Regions from separate parts of the Brevibacillus antibioticus genome, predicted to be linked through region 2. Evidence: predicted binding sites of a transcription regulator. Region 2 holds the regulator's gene; each other region holds the start of a gene.

Region 1 (10,727 bases), 650 kb from region 2:
TCGATCTCGTGGAGCAGGGTCAACGTGCTGTGATCGCAAAAGGTGGACGTGGTGGACGAGGCAATATTCGTTTTGCCAACTCTTCGAATCCAGCCCCACACATCTCGGAAAACGGAGAACCAGGTCAAGAGCGTTATATTGTCATGGAGCTCAAGCTGATTGCAGATGTGGGCTTGGTTGGCTATCCGAGTGTAGGAAAATCCACCTTGCTGTCCAGTGTAACAGCGGCGAAGCCAAAAATTGCGGCGTACCACTTTACGACGCTGACACCGAATCTGGGTGTTGTGGACTTGGGCGAGCAGAGCTTCGTAATGGCTGACTTGCCAGGTTTGATTGAAGGCGCGCATGAAGGTGTGGGTCTTGGTCACCAATTCTTGCGTCACGTAGAGCGTACGCGCTTGATCGTTCATGTGATTGACATGGCAGCGGTAGATGGACGCGATCCATACGAGGATTATTTGCAGATCAACCGAGAGCTGACGATGTATAACCTGAAGCTCGAAGATCGTCCGCAAATTGTAGTCGCGAACAAAATGGAACTGCCCGAAGCAGAGGAAAACCTGCGTATTTTCAAGGAAAAGGTTCCAGGTGTGAAGGTGTACGAGATCTCTGCTGCAACCCGTCAAGGCGTACAAGAATTGATGTATGCGATCGGGGACGCCTTGGCGACGATTCCGGACAAGCCTGCTGTCGAGGAAGTTGCGGAAGTGGAAGAGCGCGTGGTATTCCGAGCAGAAAAAGAACCAGACGAATTCGAGATTACGCGTGATGACGATGTATTTGTTGTTAGCGGTGAAAAGATCGAGAAGCTCGTACGCATGACCAATCTGACCAGCTATGATGCAGCCCAGCGTTTTGCAAGACAAATGCGCTTTATGGGTGTAGATGATGCTCTGCGCAAGCTGGGAGCAAAAGACGGGGATACCGTTCGGATCGGCAAATTAGAGTTTGACTTTGTGGAGTGACAAAAACCATGATTGATATCCCATCACTGAACCCATTTATGGGGGATAAACGACTCCAACGCGGTGCGACGCTACCGCTTATCATCTCCAAGCAGGTGAAGACGCCTGTCCAAGTTTTGGTTGAACATGCAAAGGGCAATTATCTCGTCGTTTCCTATGAGATGAAGCCTGAAACGAAAGCAGAGCTTCTCGGATCAACTGTACGCATTCGTTGGGAAACGGATGCGGCAGTGAACACCATTGATTTGGAAGTAGTTTCGGAGCAAACGCTTTGGCCGATCAAGCTATTAGGGATGATTCCGATTAGTGTTGGGGTAGAAATTACACAAAAGCGCAAGCAGGATCCCATCTCCCCAGATCTCGGTATTTCTGTCCCTTACAAGGTGATGGGAGCTAGACCGATCGAAGAAAAAGGCGAAGCAGTGTTGCTGAAATTCTCTCCTACCCGTCTTGTTTTGGGAACGGACGGTTATGTGTCAAAGGGCGATTTTCTCCATTTGTCTTTCAAGATACCGAAGCAAGCGCAGGAGATCGTCATGATGGCAAAAATCGTGGAAAAAACGTTCCAAGACAAGCAATCAATGATTGAATTAATCTTTACAGATATCAATGAAAAGCACCATGAACTCATCAAAGATTACTATAAAAAGCTCTCAACTACCGCTTCTTCCTAAGGAAGCGGTTTTTTTCCTTTGATGTTCCTGTGAAGAAGGTATATAGTAGAGTACATAGAGTTCTACATCGAGCCTGTTCACTTGATGGATTTGTTGTGTGCGCTTTCTTGAATAAATATTTGTGAAATCATTCACTTTTGATTATTCGAATCGGTTGTCTGCTTTACTTTGTGAAAAACGTTACAAACAATTTTTAACCCGGTTTTCAGGGAGAATAGCGGCCGTTACTCGTATGAACAGGCATCGAGAATGAAAGGCCTCTATTCCAAAGCAAAGGAGGACGTTTTTTTTATGTCTCAAACAACTACGCAACAAGCTCAAGCTGCTGCTGAAGTAGCAAGCACTGCTACTCTGGCACCAGCACAGCAACAAGATGTACTCGATCAGTTGATGAAACCAGAAATCCAAGAGTCACTGAACGTTTTGGTGGCGAACCTGCCTAAATTGGCAGAACTGACAACTCTTTTGACCAAAACCTACGATTTGGTACAAACGGTAGCAAATGATCATGTATTGATCGATGACATCAAAGGCGGAATGGAAGAGTTCGTAAAACCGATCTCTGATAAAGCGAAAGGTATTGCGCAAGCAGCCATTGAAGCCAATGACCGTGTTCACGTAGAAGAGTCTACTATCGGTTTATTCGGTATTCTCAAAATGCTCAAAGATCCGCAAGTACAAAAAACTTTGCGTTTCGCACAAGCATTCCTCGAAGTATCAGCAGAGCGTCAACAACAAAAACGCTAGTTTTTTTATTATGGAATGGAAGACAAGGACGGAGGATTGGGCATGGCGAAGCATATTCTGATTCTAGGCGGCGGTTATGGCGGTTTGCTCAGCGCATTGACTGCACGTAAATACATGACGGCTGAAGAAGCGTCGATCACGGTGGTAAACCGTTTTCCTACTCACCAAATCATTACGGAACTGCACCGCTTAGCAGTAGGAAACCTGTCTGAACAAAACGTGGCGCTTCCTCTAGAAAGATTGCTGCGTGGCAAAGAGATTAACCTCGTAGTTGACACGGTGGAAAACATTGGTCTTGATTCCCAACGCGTAACACTGGCGAGCGGCGAGTCCATCAAATACGATGCTTTGGTAGTTGCGTTGGGTAGTGAAACCGCATTCTTTGGAATCCCAGGTCTGCAAGAGTACAGCTTTACACTGAAGTCTGTAGAAGAAGCAAATCGTCTGCGCGCACACCTCGAAGAGCGCGTGATTGAATACAAGACGAGCAAAAATAAAGCAGATGCTACCTTCGTTGTAGGCGGTGGCGGTCTGACAGGTATCGAGCTGGTTGGGGAATTCGCTGATATGCTGCCAAATCTGTGCCATAAACACGGTGTAGACTTTGCAGACGTATCCATCTACTGCGTAGAAGCAGGTCCGTCCATTTTGGCTGGTTTTGCTCCTGACCTGGTTGAGCGTGCGAAAACAAGCTTGGAAAAACGCGGCGTTCAATTCCTGACAGGTGTACCAGTAACGGAAATGAAAGAAACCACGGTTTTCCTGAAAGATGGCGGTACCATTGAAACCAAAACAATGGTATGGACAGGTGGTGTACAAGGAAATCGCGTAGTAGCAGAGTGCGGCGTGGAAGTAAACCGCGGACGTGCAACTGTTACAGAATTCCTGCAATCCACTTCTCACCCTGATGTATTCCTTGCAGGTGACAGTGCGGTCGTAATGGGGCCAGAAGGTCGTCCATTCCCTCCGACTGCGCAACTGGCATGGCAAATGGGCGAAGTAGTAGGTCACAATCTCTTCGCACACTTCAACGGCACCAAAATGGATACCTTCAAACCGGTATTCTCCGGAACACTAGGTAGCCTGGGCCGTAAAGACGCGATCGGAACTATTGGTGCAAGCCAATTGAAGCTGAAAGGCTTGCCAGCAACCTTGATGAAAGAAGCGAGTAACGTTCGCTATTTGACTCATATTAACGGTCTGTCCTCTTTGGCATACTAATCGAATCAGGAAACCCCGGGATCATGATGTCCCGGGGTTTTTTGTGCTTGTTTATCCGTTTCCGCTTGGATCTTCAATCACGTTTGGGGATTGTGCCATTTTTTTACCCCGCATGTCATTGCCAAATTGTTCGAGACTGCTTGGCTTACCCGCTGGGTGATTGTTACGGCGCTCCGATTTATCTGACTTTCCACGTCCGGCCATTTGTCTTTCACCTCCTCTATACGATACGCATTATTGTGCGCGAAGAAGCTTCCTCTCATGTAATCAAAGTAAACCAAATAGGGAGCCGATGAAAAAAAGTGACGGATAAGGATTGTCACATTCCATGCTTTCCGTTATAATGTCCCCTATGAAGAAACAACTGTTTTTCTCAGGAGGACACAACGCATGAAAAAGGAAGAAAAATTCTACTTGATTCGATCTGACATCTTGCCAGAATCGATTGCCAAAACGATTGATGCCAAGAAGATGCTGGAATCCGGCGAGGTGGATACCGTGAATGAAGCGGTTGAACGGGTGGGATTGAGTCGTAGTGCTTTTTATAAGTACAAAGATGGCATTTTTCCGTTCAATGCGATGATGAGCGAAAAAATTATGACGTTTACGTTCTCTTTGGATCACATGTCAGGTTACTTGTCCAAAGTGCTCACATATGTAGCAGATCAAGGTGGAAACGTATTGACCATCAATCAGACGATTCCACTTCAAGGGATTGCTACCATATCCATGTCAGTCGATATGGCTAATCTTCGCGTATCTAGCACGGAGTTTTTGGATAGCTTGCAGCAGATCCCAGGTGTTCGCAAAGCGATGATCGTCGGTAGAGGCTAAGCAAAAAAACAATCAAAGAAAAGGCAGGGGAGAGAGACATGGAGAAGCAGAGCATTAAATTGGGATTAATGGGTTTTGGGACAGTGGGGACTGGTGTCGTACGCATTATTCAAGCACATCAAGAGGATTTGCAAAAGCAAACCGGCCTCAGTATTGAGGTTTCCCGTATTCTTGTTCAGGATGCGGAAAAATCTCGTAATCTTTCATCCATGGAGGGGGCACTGACCACTGACCCTGCTAATCTTTTGGATGATCCAGAAATTGAAGTCATCGTAGAAGTAATTGGTGGCATTCACCCAGCAAAGGAATACATTTTGGGTGCACTCGAACGAGGCAAGCACGTAGTAACAGCCAACAAGGATCTGATGGCGTTGCACGGAGCAGAAATTTTAGCGAAGGCGCAAGAAAAGGGCTGTGACGTTTTCTACGAGGCAAGCGTGGCAGGTGGAATACCGATCCTGCGCGCGTTAGTAGAAGGGTTCTCTTCAGACCGTATCGCGAAAATGATGGGGATCGTCAACGGGACGACCAATTACATCATGACCAAAATGAGTCAAGAGGGCGCAGAATACAGCGAGGTATTGAAAGAAGCGCAAGCACTGGGTTACGCGGAGCAGGACCCAACCTCCGATGTGGAAGGCTTTGATGCCGCCCGCAAAATGGCGATTCTGGCAACGCTGGGCTTCCGTGTACCGATGAAGCTGGAAGATGTGGATGTAAAAGGGATCAGTTCCGTGAGCAGGGAAGATATCGCCTATGGCAAACAACTAGGCTATGAAATCAAGCTGCTCGGACTGGCTCGTCGTGACGAAGAGGCGATTGAGGTAAGTGTGCAGCCGACTCTGGTTCCGAAATCTCATCCACTCGCTTCTGTAAATGGTGTCTTTAATGCCGTGTACGTACATGGGGAAGCGGTAGGAGAAACCATGTTTTACGGGCCAGGTGCAGGTGAATTGCCGACTGCTACCGCCGTTGTGTCTGACCTGGTCACTGTCGTCAAAAATAGAAAGCTAGGAGTAAATGGACGTGGAATGGTTGCTCCTTACAAAGAGAAAGTATTGAAAGAAGACAGCGAAAAATTCTCTAAATACTTCCTGCGCATTGTAGTTGCAGATGAACGCGGTGTTCTTGCTCAAATTACGCAGCTGTTGGCAGACAAAAATATTTCCCTTGAGCAGGTCATCCAGCAACCGTTCAACAACGGACGTGAAGCGGAAATTATCATGATTACCCACCTGTCCTCAAAAAGTGACATGGATGCGGTACTGGCTTATATGGAGCAGATGGATATCGTATCAACTGTGCAGAGCTGCTACCGCGTAGAAGGAGGAGACAAATAATGGCTTCTTATCGACAGTCTGGAATTCTGGCACGTTACCGGGAATTTCTCCCGATTACAGAAAAAACTCCGCTGGTCAGCTTGCATGAGGGAAACACTCCGCTGATCCATGCTCCGAACCTTTCCAAACAATTGGGGGTGGAGCTACACGTCAAATACGAGGGGCTCAATCCGACAGGCTCTTTTAAAGATAGAGGCATGGTCATGGCTGTAGCCAAAGCGGTAGAAGAGGGCAGCAACACAATCATGTGCGCTTCGACAGGGAATACATCAGCAGCGGCTGCGGCGTATGCGGCACGTTCAGGATTGCGTTGCATCGTCCTGATCCCGAACGGCAATATCGCACTGGGCAAGCTGGCACAGGCTATCGCATATGGTGCAGAAGTCATCGCGATTGACGGCAATTTTGATGAAGCGCTGGATATCGTTCGTGAAATCACAGCGAAAGAGCCGATTACACTGGTGAATTCCGTGAACCCTTACCGGATTGAAGGACAAAAGACTGCGGCATTTGAAGTGTGCGATGCGCTGACGGACGCACCTGACATTTTGGCCATTCCAGTTGGCAACGCCGGTAACATTACAGCATATTGGAAGGGCTTCGAGGAATATTTTGCGGCTAAAAAGTCGAGTCGGTTGCCTAAGATGTATGGATTCCAGGCAGCGGGAGCAGCGCCGTTGGTGCACGGCGAACCAGTAGCCAACCCTGAAACGATTGCGACAGCTATTCGAATTGGCAATCCAGCGAGCAAGGATGGCGCTTTGAATGCCATTTCGAAATCAAGCGGTCTTGTCGATAGTGTAACGGACGAAGAAATTTTGCATGCCTATCATTTGCTGGCAAAGAGCGAAGGTGTGTTTTGTGAGCCTGCCTCGGCAGCATCGCTGGCTGGTATTATCAAGCTGCATGAGGCTGGAAGGCTTCAACCTGGCAGCCAGATCGTGTGCGTATTGACAGGAAACGGACTAAAAGATCCAAATATCGCTTTGAAGCTGGTAGGTGAGGAGCCGCGTTCTGTTCCGGCGACACATGAAGCTGTGATGGAGTTGGTTCGTCAAAGTGGGAGAGAATTTGTATCATGAATGGACGACGTGTAAAAGTAACCATACCGGCAACGACAGCGAATCTGGGACCGGGATTCGATGCGCTGGGAATGGCTTTCCAGTTGTATTCTGTCGTAGAAATGGAAATCAGTGATCATACGACAGTAGAGATGATGGGCAAGGAGCTGCAAGGAACACCGACGGACAAAAACAATCTTCTGTACAAGGTTGCGGCGGGATTGTTTCAAGAAGCAGGGCTCGCCATTCCTGAGCTCGCGATCCGTGCTTCCAGTGACGCTCCCCTGACGAGAGGATTGGGGAGCAGTGCCGCTGCGATTGTAGGTGCACTCGTAGCGGCTAACCATCTCGCTGGCGAACCATTTACTCGTGAGCAATTGTTTGAAAAGGCAACACGCCTGGAAGGTCATCCGGATAATGCGGGTGCTTCGATGTTTGGTGGTATCATTGTTGCGACGATGCCTGAGGTACCAGGGGAACCGATTCCTTATGTGCGGTTTTCTACTCCGGCGGGATTGCAAACTCTCGTCGTGATCCCGGAATTCATGCTCTCGACAGAAAAAGCGCGGAACGTCTTGCCACAGGTGTACAGCAGAGCGGATGTTGTATATAATGTGGGTCATAGTAGTTTGCTAGTTGCTGCACTCGCACAAGGCAGACTCGACCTGATGGGACGGGCAATGTCGGATCGGTTGCATCAGCCGTACCGAGCAAAGCTTGTACCTGGCTTGAACGAAATCCTGGACAAAGCGACTGAACACGGGGCACTGGGGGCTGCTTTAAGTGGCGCTGGACCGACGATCCTCTGTTTTTTCTCTTCGGATGAAGAATTAGAGAAGCTGCGTGCATTTGTGGACAGAGTGATGAAAGGGCACGACATCTCGTACCGCGTGATGATCTTGCAGCCGGACGAAAAGGGCGTACAGGTAGAAATCCATCAGAGATAGACCATAGTGGATAGGAGTAGCCATGGAGAAGAAACTAGCTTTTCTAGGACCGCGTGGAACGTTTACCGAAGAAGCAGCGAGGATTTTGTCGCTCGGACAAAAGCTATCTATTGTTCCGTACCCAAGTATTATTGAAGTGCTAGAGGCTGTTTCCAAAAAGGAAGTGGCATACGGTGTCGTACCGATGGAAAACTCCATTGAAGGAACGGTCAATTCTACACTAGATTGGCTCATTCATGAAGTAGAGCTGCCCATTTTAGCGGAGCTCGCACTGCCGATTACGCAAAACCTGCTGGTGGCAAAACGAGAGCACCCATTGCCTTTGTCCGCGATTACGAGAGTGCTGTCACATCCTCAAGCGATTGCACAAAGCCACAACTTTTTGCGTGAGAATTTGCCGGAAGCAGCGATCGAAACGGTAAACAGTACGGCATTGGCTGCAAAAATGGTGAGCGAGCATCCAGAAGAGCCATGGGCTGCTGTTGGTACTCGATTAAATGTAGAGATCTATCCATTGGCGTTTGCGCGTGAACAAATTCAAGATTATTCGAATAACTACACGCGCTTTGTTCTCGTAGGTCAGGATAGTCTTGATCTGCCAGTTTCCCGCAAGGAAAAGACGACGATACTGGTCACGCTGCCGGAAGATTTTCCGGGAGCATTGTATCAAGTACTCGCTGCTTTTGCTTGGAGAAAGGTCAACTTGTCTCGCATCGAATCACGACCGACGAAGAAAGCACTCGGAAACTATTATTTTGTCATCGACATTGATCAGAAGATGGACGATGTCTTGTTGCCAGGAGCGTTTGCGGAGATTGAAGCCATTGGTTGTCAAGTTCGTCAGCTTGGGACGTATCCATTTTATATGCATCAGACCAATTCCTAGAGGAGGGATTGGTTTTTTTCTTTTTCTCCTCCCTCCCACAAAGGAATGGCGTCAAGGAGCAAAACGCCCATGACTGCATACGATGTTAGGGAGTTTGGTGCAAGGGAGGAGAAAACATTGAGAATACACATCGTCCAAAAAGGCGATACGATGTGGAAGATCGCCAAAAGATATGGCGTCGATTACAAAGAACTGTTACGCCTTAATAGTCAATTAAAAACTCCCGATACAATTTATCCTGGAGCGAGAATCAAGATTCCGGCGAAACAAGTTCCTGTCCGACCACCGCAAAGAACGACGCCCCCGCATCCAATGAGTGAGGCGGCCCCTTATGTGAAAGAAAGACCGATTACGGAAGAGGAAGAGATGGAGGTCCCGCAACAAATCGAAAGACGGCCAATTGAGCCGGAAGAATCAGGAGAGGTGGAAATCGAGTCTAGGGAGGAAATTAGGCCTACGCCACTGCCTGCTCCCATTCCAACGAGACCACCCAAGGAGATGCCTAGACCTCCCAAAGAAATGCCTAGACCACCGGCCCCTTCTGTTTCACCAGAGGTAGTCAGGCCAACGGCACCACCAACATTACCGCCTCCTCCACCGACACAGCCGATCCCAAAACCAACGGAGAAGCCAAGTGAAAAACCGATCGAAAAACCGATTGAGAAGCCAACACCGTATAAACCGCCGAACATTTCAGGCAAGCCAAATGTGCTGCCGCCTGTTCCGCCTGTTCCTATACTTCCACTCATACCGACTCCACCTCCAACCAGAGTGAGTCCGTATATTTATCCACCAGCGATTCCACCGAATCAAAATGTGCCTAGCATTCCATATAGACCACCGACTCAGGTTTTGCCATTACAGCCTACACGACCGCCAGCAAATATTTGCCCACCTTGCCCACAGCCGAATTATCCGCCACGGGTAAGTCCATTGCAACCGATGCAGCCAAACTACCCACCACGGGTAAGTCCATTGCAACCGATGCAGCCAAACTACCCACCACCACGGGTAAGTCCATTGCAACCGATGCAGCCAAACTACCCACCACCGCGGGTAAGTCCATTGCAACCGATGCAGCCAAACTATCCACCACCACGGGTAAGTCCATTGCAACCGATGCAGCCAAACTACCCACCACGGGTAAGTCCATTGCAACCGATGCAGCCAAACTATCCACCGCCACGGGTAAGTCCATTGCGGCCGACGCAGCCGCCTTCGAAGGTGAGCCCACAACAGCAGCGCAAGCCACCTTCAAAAGTAAGTCCACAACAGAAGCTGAAGCCATCAACGAGGGTAAGTCCAGAGCAAGAGCGTAGGCCAATGCCGCAGGTGCGTCCATTCCCGCCATTCCCACCATTCCCACCGTCGTTCATGCCACCATTCCCGCCTTGCCCACCGTTCGGGAACCCGTGGATTGACCCGTTTTATCCAAATCGAAGACCGATTGTAAGTCCAGAACAAATGCGACCAATCAATCCATTTCCAATCGCCCCACCATCGATCAGACCGATGCCGTTTCCTTATCCATGCCCACCACCATTTCCACCCATGCCATTAAAGCGGCCACGAGCGAAAAAGCCTGTGTGCCCGGAACCAGTGGAGTCATCATCATGTGAGTGTTCTTCTGAAGTCCCGGAGTACAGAGGCCGAAAAGGCAAGTACAATCGTTCTCCACAGGGGATTCACAATAACATGATGTTCCCGCCCTCCCCGTGTATGGCTTCTATGCCTGAACAAGGGGTTTGGCCGAACTGGGGAGATGGGCATGAAGAATCCTCTTCTTACTGAGAGGGTATGGGATGAACAAAGGAATCTTATCCACTATTGAAAAGGTTTTTCGCTGTCAAATCTACGGGGTGAAGCCGAAGCGAAACGTCAACCTGTTAAAAACAGACCGGGGCCACTGGATACTCAAAGGATATAAGCAGGTCGAAAAAGCTGTGTGGGTGACAGAGTTAGCAGATGCACTTCATGAGAAGGGCTTTCATCATACGGTGCAATATGTGGCGAGTCAGGAAGGGTCCAAAATTTTTACATTTGAAGACCGCC
Region 2 (10,727 bases):
CAAATGGGTGACCCTCCAGACGATTTCACAGCAGCTGGAAGGTCGTGCCGTTGGCTTGGATGAGGAAGGCGTACTCAAGGTCGAGGATCAGACGGGACAGATTCACAAAGTTTATTCGGCTGATGTCAATTATCGTGCAAATGATTAAATCATTTGCTATACTCCAATTTGGAGGCTGTATCACCTCGTGAACGGTACTCCTGGAGTATTTTTGTATCTATCGTGTAATCTTAAAGCAATACGTGTAAGGACAAAAATCTGCTCAGAGCCTGTGTGGACCGAGACAGAAGGAATCCGTTGGACGCAAAATGTCTTTTTGACATGGACAACCTTCTCCCGATTGACGCGAGAAGGTTTTTTTATTCCTCACACGATCCACGGGCTTGATGCGAAAGAGGAGAAATGAACAATGGCACAAACCGACAGACCTATTACGACTTCAAGTATCCGCAAGAAAAAAGAAACGCGAACCCCGATTACCATGGTGACCGCCTATGACTATCCGTCAGCCAAATTAGTGGATGAAGCAGGCGTTGATATGATTCTGGTCGGTGATTCATTAGGAATGGTCGTACTCGGTTATGACTCCACCATCCCAGTTACGATGGAGGATATGCTACACCATACGAAAGCAGTAACGAGAGGGGCCAAGCGTGCATTTGTCGTGGCAGATCTGCCTTTTCTCAGCTATCACGGAACAGTTGAGGAAGCAGTGAAAAACGCGGGCAGACTAATGCAAGAAGGGCTGGCCAAGGCGGTCAAAATGGAAGGGGGCCGTGAACTGGCTCCAATCATTACACGCTGTGTACAAGCAGGCATCCCTGTCGTTGGACATATTGGGCTTACTCCGCAATCGGTACATCAATTAGGCGGTTACAAAGTACAAGGAAGAGATCTGGAGGCAGCCAAAAAATTGTTGGACGAAGCCCTTGCGATTCAAGAAGCGGGTGCATTCGCTATTGTTTTGGAATGTGTTCCGGAAGAGGTCGCAGGCATGATTGCAGACAAGCTGGACATCGCTGTGATCGGAATCGGAGCGGGTGCGACTTGTGATGGGCAAGTGCTGGTGTTCCATGATATGGTCGGCTACGCATCGGACATCACACCGAAATTCGTAAAGCGTTACGCAAACATCGGTGAAACCATCCGTGAAGCAGTTGAGATCTATAACAAAGAAGTCGAAGCAAGAAGCTTCCCAGGACCAGAGCATGTCTTCCATGCCTCTGAAGAAACCATTAAGGAATTGTACGGGGAAGGAGTGAAGCAGTCATGATACAAACAATGATGCAGCAAGTCTCCACCATCGAAGAGATGCGCGTTCATATAAAAGAAGCACGTCGGCAAGGCAAAACGATCGGAATGGTACCGACCATGGGGTTTTTGCATGAAGGTCATCTCAGCTTGGTAAAAGCTGCCCGTGAAGTATGCGATTTGGTCGTAATGAGCATTTTCGTAAACCCGCTGCAATTTGGCCCGAATGAGGACTTTGAGCGCTATCCGCGTGATATCGAACGGGATAGTAAAATGGCGGAAGAAGCGGGTGTGGACCTCCTGTTTACCCCGGAAGTCAGCGAGATGTATCCGAAGCCAATTCTGACCAACATTTCAGTGGCAAATGTGACGACTCCATTGTGCGGAGCTTCTCGTCCGGGTCATTTTGATGGCGTGTCGACCGTCGTCAATAAATTGTTTCAAATTGTCCAGCCCGATTACGCTTTTTTTGGACAAAAGGATGCCCAGCAGGTAGCTGTTGTGACGCAAATGGTTCACGACTTGTCGATGCCAGTACAGATCGTTCCATGCCCGATTGTCCGCGAAGCAGATGGGCTTGCTCTGAGCTCTCGGAATGTCTACTTGTCAGCGGATGAGCGAGCACAAGCACTCATGCTATCACAGAGCCTCAAGCAAGCAGAAGAATGGTTGGGACAGGGCATGGCTCTATCTGAAATCAAAGATCGCATAACGCAAATGATTTCAGAAAAGCCGCTGGCTGATATTGATTATGTGGAAATTTTGAGCTATCCAGCGCTCACACCCGTCGAGCAGGAAAAGGCAGGGCAGACGATCATTATCGCACTCGCTGCTCGTTTTGGAAAAACACGTCTGATCGACAATACGATTACATCCATCAAGTAGAGATAAGGGAGGAATTTTTCGTGTTTCGCACTATGATGAAAGCAAAAATCCATCGTGCAACGGTAACTGAAGCAAACTTGAACTATGTTGGCAGTATTACCATCGACAAAAATTTGTTGGATGCACTGGATATTTTGCCAAATGAAAAAGTACAAATCGTCAACAACAACAACGGAGCACGTTTGGAAACATACGTCATCGAAGGTGCTCCAGGCAGTGGCGTCATTTGCTTGAACGGAGCAGCAGCACGTCTCGTACAAGAGGGCGATATCGTCATTATTATTGCCTATGCGATGATGACGGATGAAGAGGCAAGAACCTACAAGCCACGTGTCGCCATTATGGATGAAAAAAATCAGATCAAAGAATTGATTGCTGAAGAAGTACACGCGACGATTCTGTAAGCGATCTGCCTGTTCCTGCATAGAGCCACCTGCCTTGTGAGACAATGAAAGTACTCATGCCTCATAGGGGGTGGCTTTTCTTGTGAAAATCGAGGACTGGTTTCATACGCTTCGTAACAAAGCGCAAAAAATTGAAGAGAAGTGGCAGGGGGCTTCTGAACAAGAACGTCTTCAGCTCGCGGAACAATTGTTTCAATTGCGCCAAGTAAGTGATACAGTGGTTGACCTGTGGCTGCAATTCGAAGAAAAATTATCGAATGCGATTCGTAACATCAAAGAAATGGAAGGACAGCTTCCAGCGGAAGAGAAAAAGACGGATCCGTCGAAGGTGAATAAAAAATCACCAAAGGCCATTGAAACAAATCCATACGAGCCGATTTTTCGTCGTGGGGAAGGCTTTTATCATTTGCGCATGTTCCAAGACGCGAAAAAGTGTTTTGCAGAATTAGTACAAAAATCGCCAGACTGGGAAAGTGGACGTCTGTACTACGCCTACAGTCTCCTTTTGTGTGAGGAGAATGATTTAGCCTTTCGGGAATTCCGTCTTCTCGGCAGGACAGCAAGCTCACCTACTGTTGTGGCCATCAGCTTCAATGCCATCGGTTGCATTCTGGCTGAAGAGGAGCAATGGCTAGAGGCGGCGCAAGCTTTTAAGACATCTCTCGAGATCAAGCCAGAACAGGAAGAAGCCAAGTACAATCTCGCCTTATGTTATTTAAGAGATGGTGATGCTCAGGAAGCATTGGACGAATTGGAACCGTATCTAGAAAAAAACGAGCACGATTGGGAAGCGCAGATGCTATGGCTGCGTGCTGCCAAATTACTGCATACGATGGATGAGACGGTGGAATGGAGCCCGCCGAAAGGCTTGCAGCTACCGACACGTGATTTGGACAGCGATACTCTTCAGGAAATGGCCTCTTTATACGAAACAGTGGGCAATTACCACCGGGCACAGATTTGCTATCACTTTCTGACGGAGCGTTCCCCAAAAGAAGGGTGGACGTGGCATGGCTTAGCCTGGAATACCTGGCTCATTGCTGGTACGAAGCGCGCATTGACGCTTGTCAAAAAAGCGATCAGTCTTGCACCTGAAAATGACGACTTTCTTTTTAGTTATGGCTGGATGCTGTTGTTTGACGGAAGAGTAGAAGAAGCGATCAAAGCGTTTCGGATCATGCTGGAGAAAAACCGAGACAATCGCCTCGGACAATCAGGAATGATTTCCGCATACGAAAAGCTGGGGGATACACAAGAAGCAAAACGGTTGGCAAAGTATTTCCTGGAAGACACTGAGCCATATGTACGTTCGTTAGGATATTTTCATCTGGGAAGAATCGCGGTCGTGGAAGAAAATTGGCGCCTAGCTGAACAATATTTACAACGGGCATTGCCATTCGCAGAACAGTTTTGGGAAATCCCCATCTATCTGCAATTGTGTGCAAGCAAGCTCGGTCAATCAGAAATGAAAACTGAGCTCGTGCAGCCTTAAATGTATAGGAGAGCAGGAATATTTCCCATCGTTGCCGAATGTGAATGGGTGCGGATGAAATGTTTCCGCCCAGGTTACGAGGTGACAACGTTTGAATCGATTACTAGTTGTAGATTTTGAGACGACAGGAAGCCATCCACGCCAAGGTGACAGTATCATTCAGATTGGTGCTGTCGCAATCGATGACGGGCAGATTACCGAGAGTTTTTCCACCCTGATTCATCCAGGCCAGGATATTCCACCGTTTATTACCCAATTAACAGGGATTACCAATGAGATGGTTGCAGATGCTCCTTCCCTGGAAGAAGTGTTTCCAGATTTCTTGCGTTTATTGGACGGACGAGCTTTTGTTGCACATAATGCGAGCTTTGATCTCCAATTTTTACAAGAAGCCCTGCTGAGCCAGGGCTATTATGCGTTTGACGGCTACGTGTTGGATACAGTGGAGCTATCCCGCGTTCTTTTGCCGATGCAAAATAGCTACAGGCTCGGAGAACTGGCGTCTGAGCTGGAAATCGAGCACGATAATCCCCATCAAGCAGATAGCGATGCACTTGCCACGGCGCAGCTATTTCTCCACTTGCTGGATATTTTAAAGAGATTGCCGCTCGTGACAATCCAGCGCCTGCAGATGCTCGTCTCTTCGTTTCGCTCTGATATCGAGGTTCTTTTACGTCAGATTGAGATGGAAAAGCTCATAGAGCTGCCAGAGCTGGATGGAACGCCAACAGAAACGGATTCCTCAGACATGTGGGATATTTATCGCCAGTTGGCTCTACGGAAGCGCGAAGAAAAATTAACAGCGTCGCTGAAGCGTCCTCATATCGACGCGACAATGACCAAAGCGTTTGCCGACCAGCTCGAGGATGTTTTGGGCGACAACGGGCACATGCAGGCGAAAATGTCAGGGTATCAACGTCGGGATGCTCAGGAAGCGATGATGCATGCCGTCTATGAGGCAATGGAGGATGGTGCCCATTTATTGGTAGAGGCAGGAACAGGTACGGGAAAATCATTAGCCTATCTCTTGCCGGGGATCATTTGGGCCCATCACAATCAGCAGCAGCTGGTGGTCAGTACCAATACCATTCAATTGCAGGAACAGTTATTCCATAAGGAAATTGCTACCTTGCAGGAGTCTCTGCCGTTTTCCTTTACAGCTTCGACACTAAAAGGCAGAGGAAACTACTTATGCTTGCGTAAATTTGAACAAGCCGTGGACGAGCCTGTAGAAGGAAGCAGCCAAGAAATGCGCTTGGTCAAAGGACAGATGCTGACGTGGCTCACGCAAACCGTTACCGGTGACGTGGAAGAACTGAGCATGCCTCCAAGTGGTCAACTGCTGTGGCAACAAGTAAAAAGTGATACGAGCTCTTGCTTGAATCGAGCTTGTCCGTGGTTTAGTCGCTGCTACTATTTTCAGGCGAAGGAACGGGCTCGCGATGTCGATGTACTCATCGTCAATCACGCCCTTTTCATCAGCGACTTGCAATCGGAAAACAGAATTCTTCCTTCTTATGAAGTTGCCATCGTCGATGAGGCCCATCATTTGGAGGACGCGGCGACACAGCATTTAGGCAAGCAGTTTTCAACCACGCAGCTTCTTTTCTTGTTCGATCGTGCATCGGTTGAAGAGAGTGGGGCTATTGCTCGCTTTGCAGAAGAGCTGCAAAGTTGGATGCCTACGGTACAAGAAGATGTAGCTGCAAAGCTTTTGGAGCTGAGAAAACAGTCCGCTGCCTTGCGAGAGAAAGCGCAGCAATGGACACAGCTCTTGTATGCATGGGCATCAGATCGTGCGGAGGAGACGACGGACGCTGGACGTGAGACGGTACGTTATCGGATCGAATCGTTTGTAGGCAAACACGAGAAGATACGCAAAGTAACTAAAAAGCTGATTGAAGGGATGACCGCATACGCAGCGGGCATCGAGCAGCTATTGCGAACGACTCCGGAAGCGGAAAAGCCTCCTTTTTCGTTACGCAGTCTACTGACAGATTTATTCGGTCTCATCAAAGACTGGCAAAACGCCGTAGAGCTGCTTCACTTCTTTTTACTTGAGCAGGATGTCGAGTATGTGTATTGGATGGAAGTGGAGTCCCGTACAGCTCGGAAGCAGGTTCATTTGTCAGCAGCACTCTTGAAGGTTGCCGACTCACTAGCAGAACCGCTTTTCGCGCAAAAGCGGAGTCTGATTTTGACATCAGCCACTCTGACGGTCAAAAACAGCTTCTCCTATATCAAAAGCCAGTTTGGTCTTGACCAACTGCCCGAGGAACGAGTGCGGACCTTGTCACTGCCATCGCCGTTTCATTATGAAGAGCAGGGGCTGCTGTTGATTCCATCAGATTTCCCCGCGCCAGGCAAAGAGAGTGACCACACTTATTTGGAGGCGGTCATCCAAGGATGCGTGGATGTTGTACTGGCTTCGAAAGGAAGGACGCTGATTCTGTTTACCTCCCATTCGATGCTTCGACTTGTTTACCAAGCGATGAAGGAACGACTGGCGGAGGCTCCAGAACCATATACGTTATTCGGCCACGGGATTGATAGCAACAATCGGAGCAAGCTAGTGCGACTGTTCCGAAGCATGGAGAGAAGTGTTCTGCTTGGGACGAGCAGCTTCTGGGAAGGTGTCGATATCCAGGGGGAATGGCTGAGCAGTTTAGTCATTGTTCGCCTACCGTTTGCTCCGCCGAATCACCCTGTGTATCAAGGAAGGGCAGAGCTTTTAAAGGCAGAAGGAAAAAACGCCTTTATGTCGTTGTCTCTTCCACAAGCCGTTCTGCAATTTAAGCAAGGGGTGGGGCGGTTAATTCGTCATCACTTGGATCGAGGGGTCGTGATCGTTCTCGACACGCGTGTGGTTGAGGCGAGATATGGACGCTCATTCCTTCAATCTTTGCCGCCATTTCAAATCGAGAGCGATCCATGGCCAACGCTTCGAGAGCGCATAGAGCCATTCCTTAGTATGCAATCCCTGTCAGATTCATAAAATGAAGCAATAGTCTCATAGGGATTAAGGTGATAAAATAAATGTTATGGAAAAAAGCGTGGCGTTGGTGGATGGTAGTTCTTAGTACGATTTTCCTTTGCGCATGCTCGATTGATAGCCATTTGTATTTGCGAGAAGCAGCAGTGAAGATAGATGACCCGTTTGAAACGGAGACAGAACAGGAATTTTCGGGTCTCATTATCACCTACCTGGCACTTCCACAAGGCGAGAGTACGCTTTTGAGAATGCCAGGTGGCAAAACGATGCTGATTGATACGGGTACGGCAGAAGACTGGCCCGTTCTTTCAGCGCGCTTGGCAGAGCTCAAAATCACACGGCTCGATTATGTGGTGTTGACGAACGACCAGCCTGAGCATATGGGAGGATACGCTTCATTGAGCCAGCAAGTGCTTGTAGATGCCGTCATTTTGCCCAAGCTGATCGCACCATCCATTCGCCATGGCGTGCTGCTTCGCTCCAACCAAAAGCAGATGGAAGCAGAGAAAGGACAAGTACTCACTCTTGACCAAGAAATCTCCATGGAAGTTTTGCTTCCGGATGAACCGTTATTTTTATCGCCCCAAAATAATTCTCTCGTCTTTCGATTGACGCATGGTCAACTGCGATATTTATTTATGAGTGCCGTGAATGAAAAAGCAGAAGAGCGACTGTTGGAACGGCAAAATGACAGATTGAAGGCGGAAGTGCTAAAGGTAGCCGGTCAAGGGAGCAATCAAGGCTCTTCGCAACCGTTTCTGACGCAGGTTGATCCACAGGTCGCCATCATTCAGACAGGCCGATCGCGGGATCAAATGAAAGAGGGGCAGACGGAAGTCATGGAGCGCCTGGGTGAGTCATGGGCCGAGACATACGTTACCAGCCACGACGGTTCCATTACTATTTTATCGAATGGAAAAGAATATCGGATTTTGAAGCAAAAGAATTAGGGGGGAAGACCGAACGTGGCAAAACACGAAAAGATTTCCGAAGCGGTCGTCCGTCGTTTGCCGATTTATCTGCGTTACCTCAGTTATTTGCAGCAAGTTGAGGTGACTACCGTTTCCTCCCAACAGATGGGCAAGAATCTCGATGTGAATCCTGCCCAAATCAGAAAAGACCTTGCAGCTTTTGGTGATTTTGGAAAAAAGGGAATCGGCTATGATGTCGATTATCTGGTGGAAAAAATACGTGAAATTCTAAAGCTAACGGACGAAATCCGTGTCGCTTTGGTCGGAGCTGGGCATTTGGGCCATGCCATTAGTAACTACAACGCTTATTTGAAAGATAACATGCGGATTGCGGCCATCTTTGACAATAATCAAGAGAAGCAGGGCAAAAAAGTCGCAGGTATACCGATTCAGCCTTTATCAGAGCTGGAGGAAACGATCGTAAACAAGCAAATCAAGTTGGCGATTATCACGGTACCGGCACCTGCAGCGCAATCCGTATGTGATCAGTTGACTCAAGCGGGTATCAGGGGGATCTTGAATTTTGCCCCTACGACGATTCGCGCAGGAAAAGATGTTCGCATTCACTATGCCGATGTGACGTCCAACCTGCAAAGCTTGGCCTACTATTTGACGTAAGAATGGAGTGTATACTATGAAAAAGACGATCCTCATTCACGCAACAGTCATTACCGTTAACGATACGAATGAAGTTATTTACGATGGTGCCGTAGCATTCGAAGGCAACAAGATTACGTATGTGGGCCCAACTCCTGAGGACCTGTCGGAAGCGGGATACGATGAAGTCATCGATCAAAAAGGTGATTACATACTGCCAGGTTTAATCAACACGCATGGACATGCTGGTATGTCCCTCCTACGCGGTTATGCAGATGATTTGCCGCTGCAACAATGGCTGGAAGACAAAATGTGGCCATTAGAGGCGCAATTCACGGGAGATACCGTAAAATGGGGTACTCAACTGTCGCTTATTGAAATGATTCGTACGGGAACCACAACATTTGTGGATATGTATGATCATATGGATGTTGTGGCGAAGGAAGTCGATGCAGCTGGAATGCGTGCCCGCCTTTGCCGAGGGATGATCGGTTTGTGTTCCGAAGAAGAACGTCAAACAAAGCTGAAAGACGCGACTCTTTTTGCAAAAGAATGGCACAATCAGGCAGACGGGCGTATTACCGTCATGATGGCACCGCATGCGCCGTACACCTGCTCGCCAGAATTTATTACCCAAATTATCGAAAAAGCCGATGAGTTGTCCTTGCCGCTTCATATCCATATGTCTGAAACCGCTTGGGAAGTCGGTCAAAACGAGAAGGACTACGGACTGCGCCCAGTCGCTCATTTGGAAAAGCTGGGCATGTTCAATCGCCCAACACTCGTCGCGCACGCTGTTCACCTAACGGATGAAGAAATCGACATTTTGGCAAAATACAACGTGAGAGTTTCTCATAATGTAGTGAGCAACCTGAAGCTGGCTAGTGGTGTTGCGCCAGTTCCGAAAATGTTGGCAAAAGGCGTAAGCGTATCATTGGGTACTGACAGCTCGGCAAGCAACAACAATTTGAATTTGTTTGAGGAATTGAAACTCGCTGCGATTCTGCACAAAGGTGTAAACAACGATCCAGTAGCGGTTCCAGCAGAGGAAGCCCTTCGCATGGCTACTCGTTATGGTGCAGAAGGGGTATTCCAAGAGGAAACACTCGGAAGCATTGAAGTAGGCAAGCAAGCTGACTTGATCGTACTGGATAGCCATCAAGCCCATTTCCACCCAGCACACCAACCGATTTCACACGTGGTGTACGCTGCAAATGGACGAGATGTGAAAGATACGATTGTAGCGGGTAAATTCTTGATGCGTAATCATAAGTTGTTAACCATCGATGAGGAGCGCGCGATTTACGAAGCGAACCGCGTATTCCAAACGTTAAAACGGTAAAAGGCTCCTGTCAGGTGGGGGACAGGAGTAAGGCAGTGTAGGTGTAGGTAGGGGAATTGGATACTACGACGTTCCGTTGTTCATTTTTGCCACAGCTTTTGTCAGGAGATGATGGCGAAAATGAAGAGTGGGTGTGTGCGACCATTGACGCAAGGGAGACGACAATCCTGCCCAGGAGACGCGGTATTCCTGTAACAGAAACCCAAGTATGTCAGGAGATGTGGTTTGTTGCGAAGATGTCACGCGCTCACCTCCTCGGGGTGTATGTGTAGTATGACCGCCCAACCTTAAGCTATGATTAGCAAGTTTTCCGTGTCGTTCTAAAACCTTCCCGTATAGCATAGGCTAAAGACAAAAACGGGACAGGGGGGACGACATGTACATCCGGCCTAGAATGCTGTGGTGGCTCATTCCTATCCTACTCGGTCTATTTCTTCTCGGGATTGTATTGGGGACAGTAAGTCGATCTGCCAATACAGGCAGCATAGATACAGCTTCTGCGGTCAAACAAACAGCAGGGACAGAGAAGACGGCGACGATGGTAGCGGAGCTTTTGGAGCAGATCACGAAGGACGAGGCACGTTCATTTCTGGTATACATGCAGAATCAGACCTTGCATGGGCGATATCAAAATGAGCAATTTCAGCTCGTAGGAGAAATCGGTGGCCACCAGCTCGAAATAGCCAGAAAAGATGGGCAGCCAGTATCGCTGCGAATGGATGGTCAGATACAGGATCATGCTGCACTGCCGTATGCGATGTTCACCCCGTATGAGCACGCAGTATTACTCAAG
Region 3 (10,727 bases), 3.8 Mb from region 2:
GTAGCAGCAGTGCGTGCTAACCAATTTTTCGTTAGGATGTATCTTGTTTTCAATTACTTTTAAAAATTTATCCTTTGGCATGTTGATTTGCCTCCTTGGCATTGATCTCGTGCGTAGGAACTCCTGTGAAGCGGAACATCCGGTATTTTCTGCGGCACGGCAAGCAAAGTTCAGCCAAGTGGAATCCTTCTTCCATTTGAAAAGCCATTTCGTTTTTACCCAGCACGTTGATTACATCTGCCGACTGTTCGGCAGAAACAAACTCATTGCTGCATACTTTGCACTTTTTCATTTCCTGTTCGCCATAGTGTTCGCGATAATTGCGTGCAAACACACTCATGGGACGGAATGGTATGTGAGCCAGTTTTCCAAAAGGTAGATAAATCAATGTTACAATCACTGCAAATTGATGAGTGACGGATATGACCGGGTGCCCAAAGCCCCCTAAGAACATATTGCTTGCGGTTAACATCAAGCCTGTCACGCTGATAAACAGCAGCAGGTATAAAGGCAAAAAGTCGTAGACAAAGGATTGTTCAGCCCGTGCCTGCATGTTCTTTAATCTGCGATACAATGCCATGACTGCTCCACCGATGACCATAAAAGCAGTAATGTTCAACGCGTTATAAAAGAGAAAGGCAACCCAGCCATCCGCTTGTACGGTCAGAACATCCACACCCATGAACACGACCTGATAGTAGCCATTGTCCGTCATCGTGAAGTACATCCAGCCAAACACTAACGGAAAGGTGACAAACGCGGCCAGGATGCATCCCCATCCCAGCAAGATGTGCTGTGTCCAGCGATACCATCCCCGATTCCAAATAAAGCGATAGATGGCCAGATGATCCACCGTTGTATTCGCCGTGCTTTTACGAAAGAGAAGTCGTAGCCCCTTTTTCAAAATGACATTCGTTGGCGGGCGATCTGCCCACGCAGAAAATCGATAAAGGAAACCTCCAATAAAGACAAGAGTCCCTACCATATAGCCGTAAAGCGCCAAATCAATATGCGTGAAAAAACGTGTTCCCACGTAACTTAGGACGAACAAGCAAGCGATGATGATAAAAGCACGCTTCGCCACCTTGGAAGCAAATAGATAGTTCATACAACACCCTCCCTGCTGCTGCTCATTTTTTCCTTTCGCTCGAGTCCATTGTAGCAACGGCTCGTAACCTAGGTTGTGATTTACCTCACACCACTGCCAAAATCAGGACGATTTCCTCTTCCCAAACCATCGATTTCGAATGATATAATGAGTTACCTTTGTATCCTTGTTGTAAGGGGGAACCACATGACCGGAAATGGCACAACATTTGTAGAGCAGATTTCTTCCGATTTTGTGAATAGCCTTGAAACATTTTCTGTTCGGAAAAATTTTGTTCCTGGAGCCGTTCTGTTTTTGGATGGTGAAAGAGCCGATCAGCTATTCTTAATTTCGTCGGGCCAGATTAAGCTCACAAAAAACACGAACGATGGAAAAGAACTGACACTACAAGTATTTGGTGCAGGAGAGCTAGTCGGCGTCTCCGGGCTTTTCGAACAGGAATTGATGTACACCTCTACAGGCACCATGTTGATGGAGGGTGAGATATGGATCATCCCGCGACAAGGGTTAGAAAAAATGCTCATCAAAAACGGTCAATTTTGCGTAGACTTCCTGCGTTGGATGGGATTGATGAACAGGCGGATGCAGTCTAAATTTCGTGATTTGCTACTCAATGGCAAAATGGGCGCCTTGTATTCAACGCTAATCCGCATGAGTAACACGTACGGCAAGCCACACCCCGAAGGAATCCTCATCGACCTTTCCCTTACCAATCGTGATTTGGCACAATTCATTGGCCTGACACGAGAAAGTGTCAACCGAATGCTTTCCGATCTGAAAAAACAGGACACTATCGATCTACTTCCCCAGGGGCTTATCTTGATTAAGGACCTTGCCTATTTAAAAGAAGCGATTTATTGTGATGACTGCCCTCCTGATATTTGCCAAATGTGAGCAAACTCTACATACTTTTCTACATAAAAAAAGTCCTGGACTTGTCCGTCCAAGACTTTTTTTATGAGTGATTCAAGCTTCTTTATCCATGTCTTTGCTCCGCAAGCTCGCTGAACATGCCCGCATAGTACTCGACGTCTCCTGCATCGTCTTTAATCGCGCTGATCGTTAACCATTGGAGATACTGATCCCCATTCTTCCGTCGATTCCAGATCTCTCCTTGCCAATAGCCATTCTTCTTGATTGAGTCCCACATCTTTTGATAGAAGTCGGCATTCTGTCTGCCTGATTTCAAAATATTAGGAGACTTGCCAATCACCTCATTCATCTCATAACCGGTCACTTTCGTAAAAGCGTGGTTCGCACTTTTAATGACTCCTCGTGTATCGGTAATCAGTATCGCCTCTCCCGTCTTTTCCATAATGGTGGCGGCGAGCTGCAGCTTCTCTTGGTAAAACATCCACATCACCAAGACCAAGCTTACCAGTGCAAACTGCGATAACGCCATGAAACCGATCGCGTAATGCCCGGTCAGATTAAACAGCAGCGTTAGGATCAATGGCGGGAAAAATCCTCCTAATCCCCCCATAGCAGATACGATCCCATTTACAATCCCCGCTTGTCGCGAGAAATACATCGGCACCAATTTGAACACAGCACCGTTACCGATTCCGGCACATGCCGCTACCAACAAGCACCCTACTGTATACATCAAAATCGATGGCGAAAACGATAAGACAATACCAGACAAAGCGAGCCCGGCAAACACAATCATCAATGCCTTGAAGGGGTTCCACTTATCGCCTAGCCAGCCCCCCAATGGTCTTGCCAGTGTCGCCAAAAGAATGAACCCTGCTGTTCTCATACCTGCATCTACTTTATCCAGTTGGAAATGGGTCACTAAAAAATTCGGGAGATACACGGTGAAAGCGACGAAGCAACCAAACGTAATAAAGTAGAACAAACTGATTAACCACAGCTTTTCGTTTTTGTAGACACTCTTTATCTGCTGACCAAGAGGAGTGACTACCTTAGGTTCATTTTTATCCCCCATCAAGAAGGTAAGCACTGCGAATCCCACAAGCAATAGCATAAACATCTGTACAGTCGTTGCCCATCCAAACGATTTAGCCAGAACTGGCGCTGAAAACGTCGTGATCGCTGTACCAATATTCCCCATACCGTAGATTCCGTTTACAGAACCATGCTTCTCTTTCGGATAGTATTTAGGTAGAGATGTGACACCAACAGAAAACACCGCTCCGCCTATCCCTATAAATAACCCGCCGATTAACAAATCGGTATAAGTGGTCGCCTGGCTAATATAGAAAACAGGAGCCAGCAGCAAGAGAAAGCTGATGCTAAATAATAGTCTCGCGCCAAATCGGTTACTCCAATATCCAACTGGGATTCTTAGCAACGATCCAAGAAGAACAGGAATCGCTGTCACCCACGCCACTTCACTTGCACTCATGTGTACGGTTTCTTTGATAAAAGGCATGAGCGACGACAGAATGACCCATACCATGAAACCGACCGTTAGACTTAACGTCTGTAGCGGCAACTGCCATTTTCGTACCATAACAACACCCCTCAACTTGGGAAATCTTCTTCATCCCCTATGATAAGAGGCAAAGTTTGGTTTCGTTGTGATTTTAATCACAGCTCCTTCCAGATAACCCGCTTATAATCAAAGCGAAATCTTGAATCGAAGGAGTGATTATACATGTTTTGTTATCAATGTGAACAGACTCCATCAGGTGGTTGTAAGGTCATCGGCGTTTGCGGAAAGAATGAAGATCTTGCGAGTATTCAGGATACCATTATTTTTGCTTTAAAAGGAATTGCGGCTTATGCCACACATGCTCGACAACTGGGCTATATCGATCCTGAAGTGGATGGGATTACACAGGAAGCTCTTTATTTTACATTGACGAATGTGAATTTTAACTTGGATGAACATTTGCAAATGGCCATGAAAGTAGGCAAAGCTGCGCTAAAAGTCATGGAGCTTTTGGATCGGGCTCATACGGATCATTTCGGAGTCCCAGAGCCAATCACAGTCTCGCAAAATAAAATAGAAGGAAAATGCATCGTTGTTACGGGGCACAATCTGTTTGCTCTCGAAGAGCTGTTAAAACAGACAGAAGGACAAGGAATCAATGTATATACGCATTCCGAAATGCTGCCTGCACATGGCTATCCCGAGTTAAAAAAATATCCTCATTTGAAAGGGAACATCGGGAAAGCATGGTACGATCAACGTCAATTGTTCGAGAAATTTCCCGGCGCTATCCTGGCTACAACAAACTGTGTCATGCCTATTCGAGGCAGCTACGCCGATCGTTTCTTTTCGTATGATATAACCGGTTTGGAAAATGTGACGAAAGTTGTAGAGAACGATTTTGCGCCGCTCATTGAAAAAGCATTGTCTCTTCCTGAGGCTTCTATCGAATCCGAACTGACATTGACGACCGGGTATCATCATAAAACGGTTCTCGGCATCGCTCCTGAAATTATCCAGGCAGTCAAGGAAGGAAAGATCAAACGCTTCTTCGTCATCGCTGGTTGTGACGCTCCTGGCAAGGGTGGCGAGTATTACCGTGAGTTGGCTACGTCCTTACCGCCAGAAGCAGTCATTCTTACGACCTCCTGCGGAAAATTCCGTTTTAACGATGTAGATTTCGGTACCGTGCCAGGTACCGACATCCCAAGATATATCGATTTGGGACAGTGCAATAACTCCGTTTCTACTATTACGATTGCAGCTGCATTAGCCGATGCCTTCGAGTGTGAAGTAAACGAGCTGCCGGTAAGTATCGTTCTTTCCTGGTTTGAACAAAAAGCGGTTGCCATCCTGCTCGGTCTGTTTAGCCTAGGGATACAAGATATACGGATCGGCCCAAAATTGCCTGAGTTCATTCAACCCGGTGTTCTGCAAGTACTACAAGACTTGTTCCATATTCAGTTGATTGGTGATGCTCAAGAAGATATGAAGCAAATGCTCGGAATCACTCAATAAGCTATCACCTGTGGCCGTAATCACAAAAGGAGGCACCTTATTCTAACAGGAAGGTGCCTCATTCTCGTAATGGAAGCAAGATCTGAATCAGACACGCGGTATATTCGTGACCGCCGTCCATGTTCCCACTTCTCCTGCTCGTATAGATGGGGGCTTCATTCGAACGTTTCCTCGTAATACATAATGGCGCAATCCTAACGTTAACTCGTCTTTGTAAGCAAAGGTACCAACAAAATTGGCATAAGGTGATTCAATCGTGATTTGCCTACTCCTCTCATCCCAGCTTCCTTGTATGGGAATCGGGGTACCTCGGAAATTAACGGTTCCACTGACCCTGCCATTCGAGACAGCGGAAATTACTAAAGTGCCTAACGTGGTGGGTCTTCCACCAAAGCTAGCGAAAACATCCCATGTTGAGGGGTACGGCAAACTGACCCGAGTCGTCTGTCCAATTGCCACGGTCGACCTCTCCTTTCGATTGGCTTGAGAGTGAAGTCAAATGGTATGATACGCTACAGTATACGTAGCCATGATGAATCTTCCCGTAGGCGGAAGCACAACTTTATTTTTCATGATAGTCGAGCTTGCGCTGGTGCCCACAACGGGTAAGAAAAAAGAGACGGTTCCCCGCCTCTTCTCTATTACTTCCATTCTGTTTCCGTTTTGTGTTCAATTATGGGTATGATTTTTTGTTCACCGTCTTTTATCATTTGTTTCAGTAATTCATCGCTGATCGTTACTTTATTTTTTCCGTCTTGAAGTTGTCCTTCAGCCATTGTTCTTCCAATCACATCGATCACTTGTTGTCTTGAGACATTTTTAGATGCTGCAATCTCGACAACCGTTTTCCCTTTGGCTAGTTCTTCTTTTAACTCCGTCGCGCTCATTTTTAGTAAAGCTAGCAGTTTTTCATCGTTTAAAATGGTATCAGCGGTATAATCAGGCTTACCATTAAAAGAGAAAAATCCTTCTACTTTATTGTTTGATGGTTCAAAATCTACCGGAGCAAGACTAATTCTATTCCCCTGAACAAATACTTGGTAACCCTCTCCCTCTGATCCCTTCTTGGTGTAATTCAAGATAAATGTTTTTTCATTTGGATTCTCCATTTGCTCTATGGCAACTTCGTAATCTTTGATGTTGCCATACAATTTATCAATGAGCTGATCTACCTTCCCCTTGATTTCCTGATCGGGTAAAGTAATGAGTGGCTTCTCCTTAGGCTCCCAATTCTCTTGAGTCAGGTCTTGAATCACATCCGTAATACCGTTTGTATGGAGGGTTAACTTTTTGCCGGTTCCTCCCTTTTCCTGCAGGACGATGCTTAGTTGGACCTTTTTGGTTGAATCATTGGGGTCTCCAAGGTAGCTAGCCTCGATAATCTCAAACGATCTTGTTTCGGGAAATGCGCTATACAGCTTCTCAAGTGTTGCTTTCCCAGCCTCATCCAGCTTGACTTGTTCAGAAGTCATTGGTGCTCGAGTAAGCATGTCAATTACAGTAGGGGCCGCAAATGCTGCGGTTGGGATCAAAATCGCAGCAGCAACAATTCCACCAATTAATCGTTTTTTCATGGTTATTTCGCTCCTTTTTCGTTGCAAATAGTGAGAATAGGATTGTTCGATTCGTTTGGAAATGGCCGGCGGGCACTCCATCGTTTCTGCCTCTTCGTGCAGATGTTCTCGGATTTTGTGTTCAATAGTCATTGATCTTTACCATCCTTTCCAGGGGCAGATTCCCTAAGTTTCTTCGAAGTGCCTGGAGGCCAGCATGATATCTGGACTTGACTGTACCCAGCGGAATATCGAGCAAGGTCGCAATTTCCTCAAGAGTATAGTCGTGATAAAAGCGAAAGATAATCACTGTCCGCTGTTTGTCGGTCAGTTTTCGTATGGACTGGGATATCACTTGGTTTGTAGCATCCATCAACGCAGTATGTTCATCCCAATAAGACTCTTCGTGGGAGAAGGCACGGATGCGTTCAAAAATGCGGAATCTCCTCCAGCTCTTGACCCGAAATCTCTGCACTTGACGGATTACCAGGCCATGCAGCCAAAACTGGAAAGGACGGTTCGTATCGTAATTACCAAGTGAGGTCCACATTTGCATATAGATTTCATTCATGACATCTTCCCGATCCTGCTTATGATCTATCAGAAAGGAGACAGTCCGGTAGACGTCCTGAAAGGTGGCATCATACATCGTATGAAATGCCTGTTCATCACCCTCTTTCATTTGTATAAGTAATTGGTACATCTCTTCATTTTCCATTCAGAGGGCCCTCCTGAGTAAGCAGCTTACACCCTATATTGTCTCTCGATCGAAAAAAGGTTCGGTTCTCTTCGTATTTTTTTTGCTACCTCTCACCCCACCACAGTCAGAACTTCCCATGTTTTGGAGGTTGATCACTTATTTATGTCGAAATAAAAAATGACTAAGTAAATCCACAAAGTCAGTTCGAAAAATAAAGTGTGGGGGCGTGTAAAATGACTGTAAAAGAAAAGCTACTATTCATAAAAGAAAATGGCTACCAAGCACCATCCGATACATTTCCATTCGTATTAGAAATGATAAACGAAATTGGTTCTTTGGATTCCACATTACGTGATGACCTCATCTATACAACCTTATCACATTGGATTCCTGGTAATTCGCTAACCACAAACGAACTAGAACAACTGATACCAATCATTCTAGATAAAAACCATTTGCTTTTTAAGCTTGGTGAAACAAATGCAGACTCTGTCTTTACCCGCTCTTTCTCTATGCTAGTCATACCACTACTCCTCATGCGACATAGAGAATCACCCTTTCTCTCCAGCGAGAACATCCATGAGATAAAAGAGAAAGTATTTTTCACCGTACGAGAAGAGCGAGATTACCGAGGATATGATGAAGAAAAAGGCTGGGCTCATGCCATAGCCCATGCAGCGGATGCATTAGACGATTTAGCTCAATGTTCCGAGTTGGATAAAAGTGACCTCATAACCATCCTCGATTTGATTTACGAAAAGGTGACCATAACCGATCGAATTTACTCCGATGGGGAAGATGAGAGAATGGTAACAGCCATTGTTAGCATTCTGAATAGAAAAATGCTCAGCCAGAGTCATGTAGAGCAATGGATTCAAAGTTTTGGTGATGTGGATAAGAGTTCCGAATTTCTGCCTGCCTTTAAACAAAAAATCAATATAAAGAATTTTTTGAAGAGCTTGTACTTCCGCTTGAAATTTTACAAAGGAGATGCCGATCTCTGCCCAACCATCGAGCAGACATTATTTAAAATAGAAAAAGTATACTATTCCTGATATCTAATGAAACGCAAACAAAATCAAAAAAGAGGCGGTTCTCCCGCCTCTTTTTCGCCATTTCTTCATCAAATATCTTAATCATTTAATCCCTTTCCATCGAGAATTTGTTGCATACATTTTTCAATCCTTGCCTCTCGTGTTTTGGCTTGTTTGGGTGCTGAAAAATGAAGAAGGTAGGCTCTTTGCCGTCCCGGAGTCAATGCTTCAAAAGCAGTTTTCAAGGCAGGGATTTCATTCCATTTATTTTGCAATTCTTCTGGAATGATGTATTCTTCATGCTTTTTAAAGTCCACTTCCAAACCGGCTTTTTCAACTTCAATGGCTTCCTGAATATAGGCCTTTAGAATGGATTGGATTTCCATGATTTCTTCTACATTGGTGAACCGGATCTGCCGCGCAGCCTGTACATTCTCCGTTTGTTGAATGAGAATCCCGTGAGGATCCTTTAACAAGGCACCTTTTTGAAACAGAAGCGCACAATATTCTTTAAATCCATGTATTAAAACGATGTTTTTTTTCTCAAACGTGTAACAAGGATGCATCCACTTAAAATCTTCGGTCAACTCACAATCAAGAACAATACTTCTCAGCTTTTCGTATTCTGCCTTCCACTTTTTCGCCTTGCTTAAAAATTCATCAACCTTAGGATTCGTTTTACTTGTTGTCATCAAGGAACACCCCTCATCTAGTTGGTGTCATGTCCATTTTTAGTTTTGACATTATGGTATTTGTATTATTCTATCATCATTTATTCAGGTTCCGACAAAAAACGGTTTTCTTTTTGACCTTCATGAATGGAGTAATTTTATTGTGATAGAGGGAAAACTAACGGGAAATGTCAGATAGGGGAATACACATGATCTCAGAATTCAAGCGATTTTTACTCGGTAGACCTATGAAATCAAGTGAACTTGCCGAAGAAAAGTTAAATAAAGTGAAAGCTTTGGCGGTTCTTTCATCAGATGCTCTTTCTTCTGTCGCTTACGGAACAGAACAGATTCTTCTCGTGCTAATTACTTTGGGTGCAGTAGCGATGTGGTACTCTATCCCCATATCCATTGCGGTTGTTGGGCTTTTAACCATCCTCATTTTGTCTTACCGCCAAACCATCTTTGCTTATACAACTGGTGGTGGAGCATACATTGTCGCAAAGGAAAATTTGGGAACCACTACTGGACTAGTTGCAGGTGGCTCTTTGCTCGTGGATTACATTTTAACAGTTGCTGTGAGTACGTCTGCTTCTACAGACGCTATTACCTCAGCATTTCCAGTACTACATGAACATCGCGTTCTTCTTGCCTTGTTCATGATTGCAACCGTAACGGTATTAAATTTACGTGGAATAACAGAATCGGCAACGATTTTAATGTACCCTGTCTATTTGTTTGTTGCCGCTATTCTCGTATTGATTATTGGCGGCGGGTTTCAATGGTTGGCTGGAAATGTTCAAGCTCATCCCCCCGAATATGGGGCAGTTGTTCCGGGTATAACTTTATTCCTGCTCTTGAGAGCGTTTAGTTCAGGGTGTTCGGCATTAACAGGGGTAGAAGCCGTATCCAATGCGATTCCAAACTTCAAGGACCCCGCACCGAAAAATGCAGCATTGACTCTTATGATGATGGGACTCATCCTCGGTGTTATGTTCAGTGGCATTAGCCTGTTGGCTTATTTATATGGTATTTCACCAAATCCAAAGGAGACTGTGGTATCTCAAATCGCCTCTGCTGTTTTTGGACGAGGAATCATGTATTACTCGATCCAAGCTGTTACAGCACTTATTTTATTCCTGGCCGCTAATACTGCTTTTGCAGCCTTTCCTTTACTCGCCTTTATGTTTGCCAAGGACAGATTTATGCCAAATATGTTCATGGTTCGGGGAGATCGTCTTGGGTTTTCAAACGGGATTATTTTCTTGGCTATTCTTTCCGCCCTATTAGTGATTGCGTTTAAAGGAGAAACGGAAAACTTAATCCCTTTATATGCCCTTGGGGTTTTTATACCGTTTACCTTGTCACAAGCCGGAATGATGAAACGCTGGATTTCCCTAAAACCCCCCGGGTGGCTACTCCCTTTTGTTATCAATACGGTAGGAATGCTAACGACCCTTACCATTTGCCTCATCTTTTTACTTACAAAAATCTCACAAGTATGGCCGATTTTTGTGTTCCTGCCTATCGTCATCTTCATCTTTAGGAAGATCAATCAGCATTATAGAGATTTGGCAGATGAGTTACGACTTGATATGGAAACAGACAAACCCGAACCAAAAGGGAGTGTCATCGTTATTCCTGTGGCTGGGATTTCGCAGGTTGTGAAAAACACCATTAGTTATGCACAATCCTTATCAGACGACATTGTCGCGGTCTACGTCGGATTCAGTGATGAGGACATG

Evidence for each region. Region 2 encodes Rex, which represses fermentation and respiration genes when NADH is low (regulators of the CRP and FNR family bind a similar motif). Its sites were predicted from a motif close to TTGTGAAATATTTCACAA; they were not measured.
Region 1: a site for Rex is predicted at 1,759-1,776, ahead of E8L90_RS13680 (helical membrane plugin domain-containing protein). Genes of this name have one in related genera too.
Region 3: a site for Rex is predicted at 3,650-3,667, ahead of hcp (hydroxylamine reductase). Genes of this name have one in related genera too.

The regions. Positions count from the first base shown of each region.
Region 1 covers NZ_SZNK01000001.1:2,919,800-2,930,526, reverse strand. The annotation lists gene obgE (GTPase ObgE) at 1-965, shown strand, start outside; gene E8L90_RS13685 (PilZ domain-containing protein) at 974-1,639, shown strand; gene E8L90_RS13680 (helical membrane plugin domain-containing protein) at 1,931-2,386, shown strand; gene E8L90_RS13675 (NAD(P)/FAD-dependent oxidoreductase) at 2,429-3,607, shown strand; gene E8L90_RS30295 (hypothetical protein) at 3,659-3,811, opposite strand; gene E8L90_RS13670 (ACT domain-containing protein) at 3,998-4,441, shown strand; gene E8L90_RS13665 (homoserine dehydrogenase) at 4,480-5,781, shown strand; gene thrC (threonine synthase) at 5,781-6,863, shown strand; gene thrB (homoserine kinase) at 6,860-7,789, shown strand; gene pheA (prephenate dehydratase) at 7,812-8,675, shown strand; partial or broken gene E8L90_RS31240 (LysM peptidoglycan-binding domain-containing protein) at 8,721-8,879, shown strand; gene E8L90_RS30770 (hypothetical protein) at 9,005-9,424, opposite strand; gene E8L90_RS30765 (hypothetical protein) at 9,541-10,017, opposite strand; gene E8L90_RS13640 (phosphotransferase) at 10,478-10,727, shown strand, end outside.
Region 2 covers NZ_SZNK01000001.1:2,274,258-2,284,984, reverse strand. The annotation lists gene E8L90_RS10270 (biotin--[acetyl-CoA-carboxylase] ligase) at 1-148, shown strand, start outside; gene panB (3-methyl-2-oxobutanoate hydroxymethyltransferase) at 410-1,273, shown strand; gene panC (pantoate--beta-alanine ligase) at 1,270-2,136, shown strand; gene panD (aspartate 1-decarboxylase) at 2,157-2,540, shown strand; gene E8L90_RS10250 (tetratricopeptide repeat protein) at 2,623-4,032, shown strand; gene dinG (ATP-dependent DNA helicase DinG) at 4,124-7,027, shown strand; gene E8L90_RS10240 (ComEC/Rec2 family competence protein) at 7,069-7,974, shown strand; gene E8L90_RS10235 (redox-sensing transcriptional repressor Rex) at 7,990-8,613, shown strand; gene E8L90_RS10230 (amidohydrolase) at 8,630-9,934, shown strand; gene E8L90_RS10225 (hypothetical protein) at 9,998-10,177, opposite strand; gene E8L90_RS10220 (hypothetical protein) at 10,311-10,727, shown strand, end outside.
Region 3 covers NZ_SZNK01000001.1:6,065,602-6,076,328, reverse strand. The annotation lists gene E8L90_RS29270 (molybdopterin oxidoreductase family protein) at 1-81, opposite strand, end outside; gene E8L90_RS29265 (hypothetical protein) at 68-1,108, opposite strand; gene E8L90_RS29260 (Crp/Fnr family transcriptional regulator) at 1,295-2,002, shown strand; gene E8L90_RS29255 (nitrate/nitrite transporter) at 2,085-3,584, opposite strand; gene hcp (hydroxylamine reductase) at 3,729-5,024, shown strand; gene E8L90_RS29245 (hypothetical protein) at 5,112-5,483, opposite strand; gene E8L90_RS29240 (hypothetical protein) at 5,666-6,730, opposite strand; gene E8L90_RS29235 (sigma-70 family RNA polymerase sigma factor) at 6,720-7,295, opposite strand; gene E8L90_RS29230 (DUF2785 domain-containing protein) at 7,511-8,332, shown strand; gene E8L90_RS29225 (YdeI/OmpD-associated family protein) at 8,410-9,003, opposite strand; gene E8L90_RS29220 (APC family permease) at 9,192-10,727, shown strand, end outside.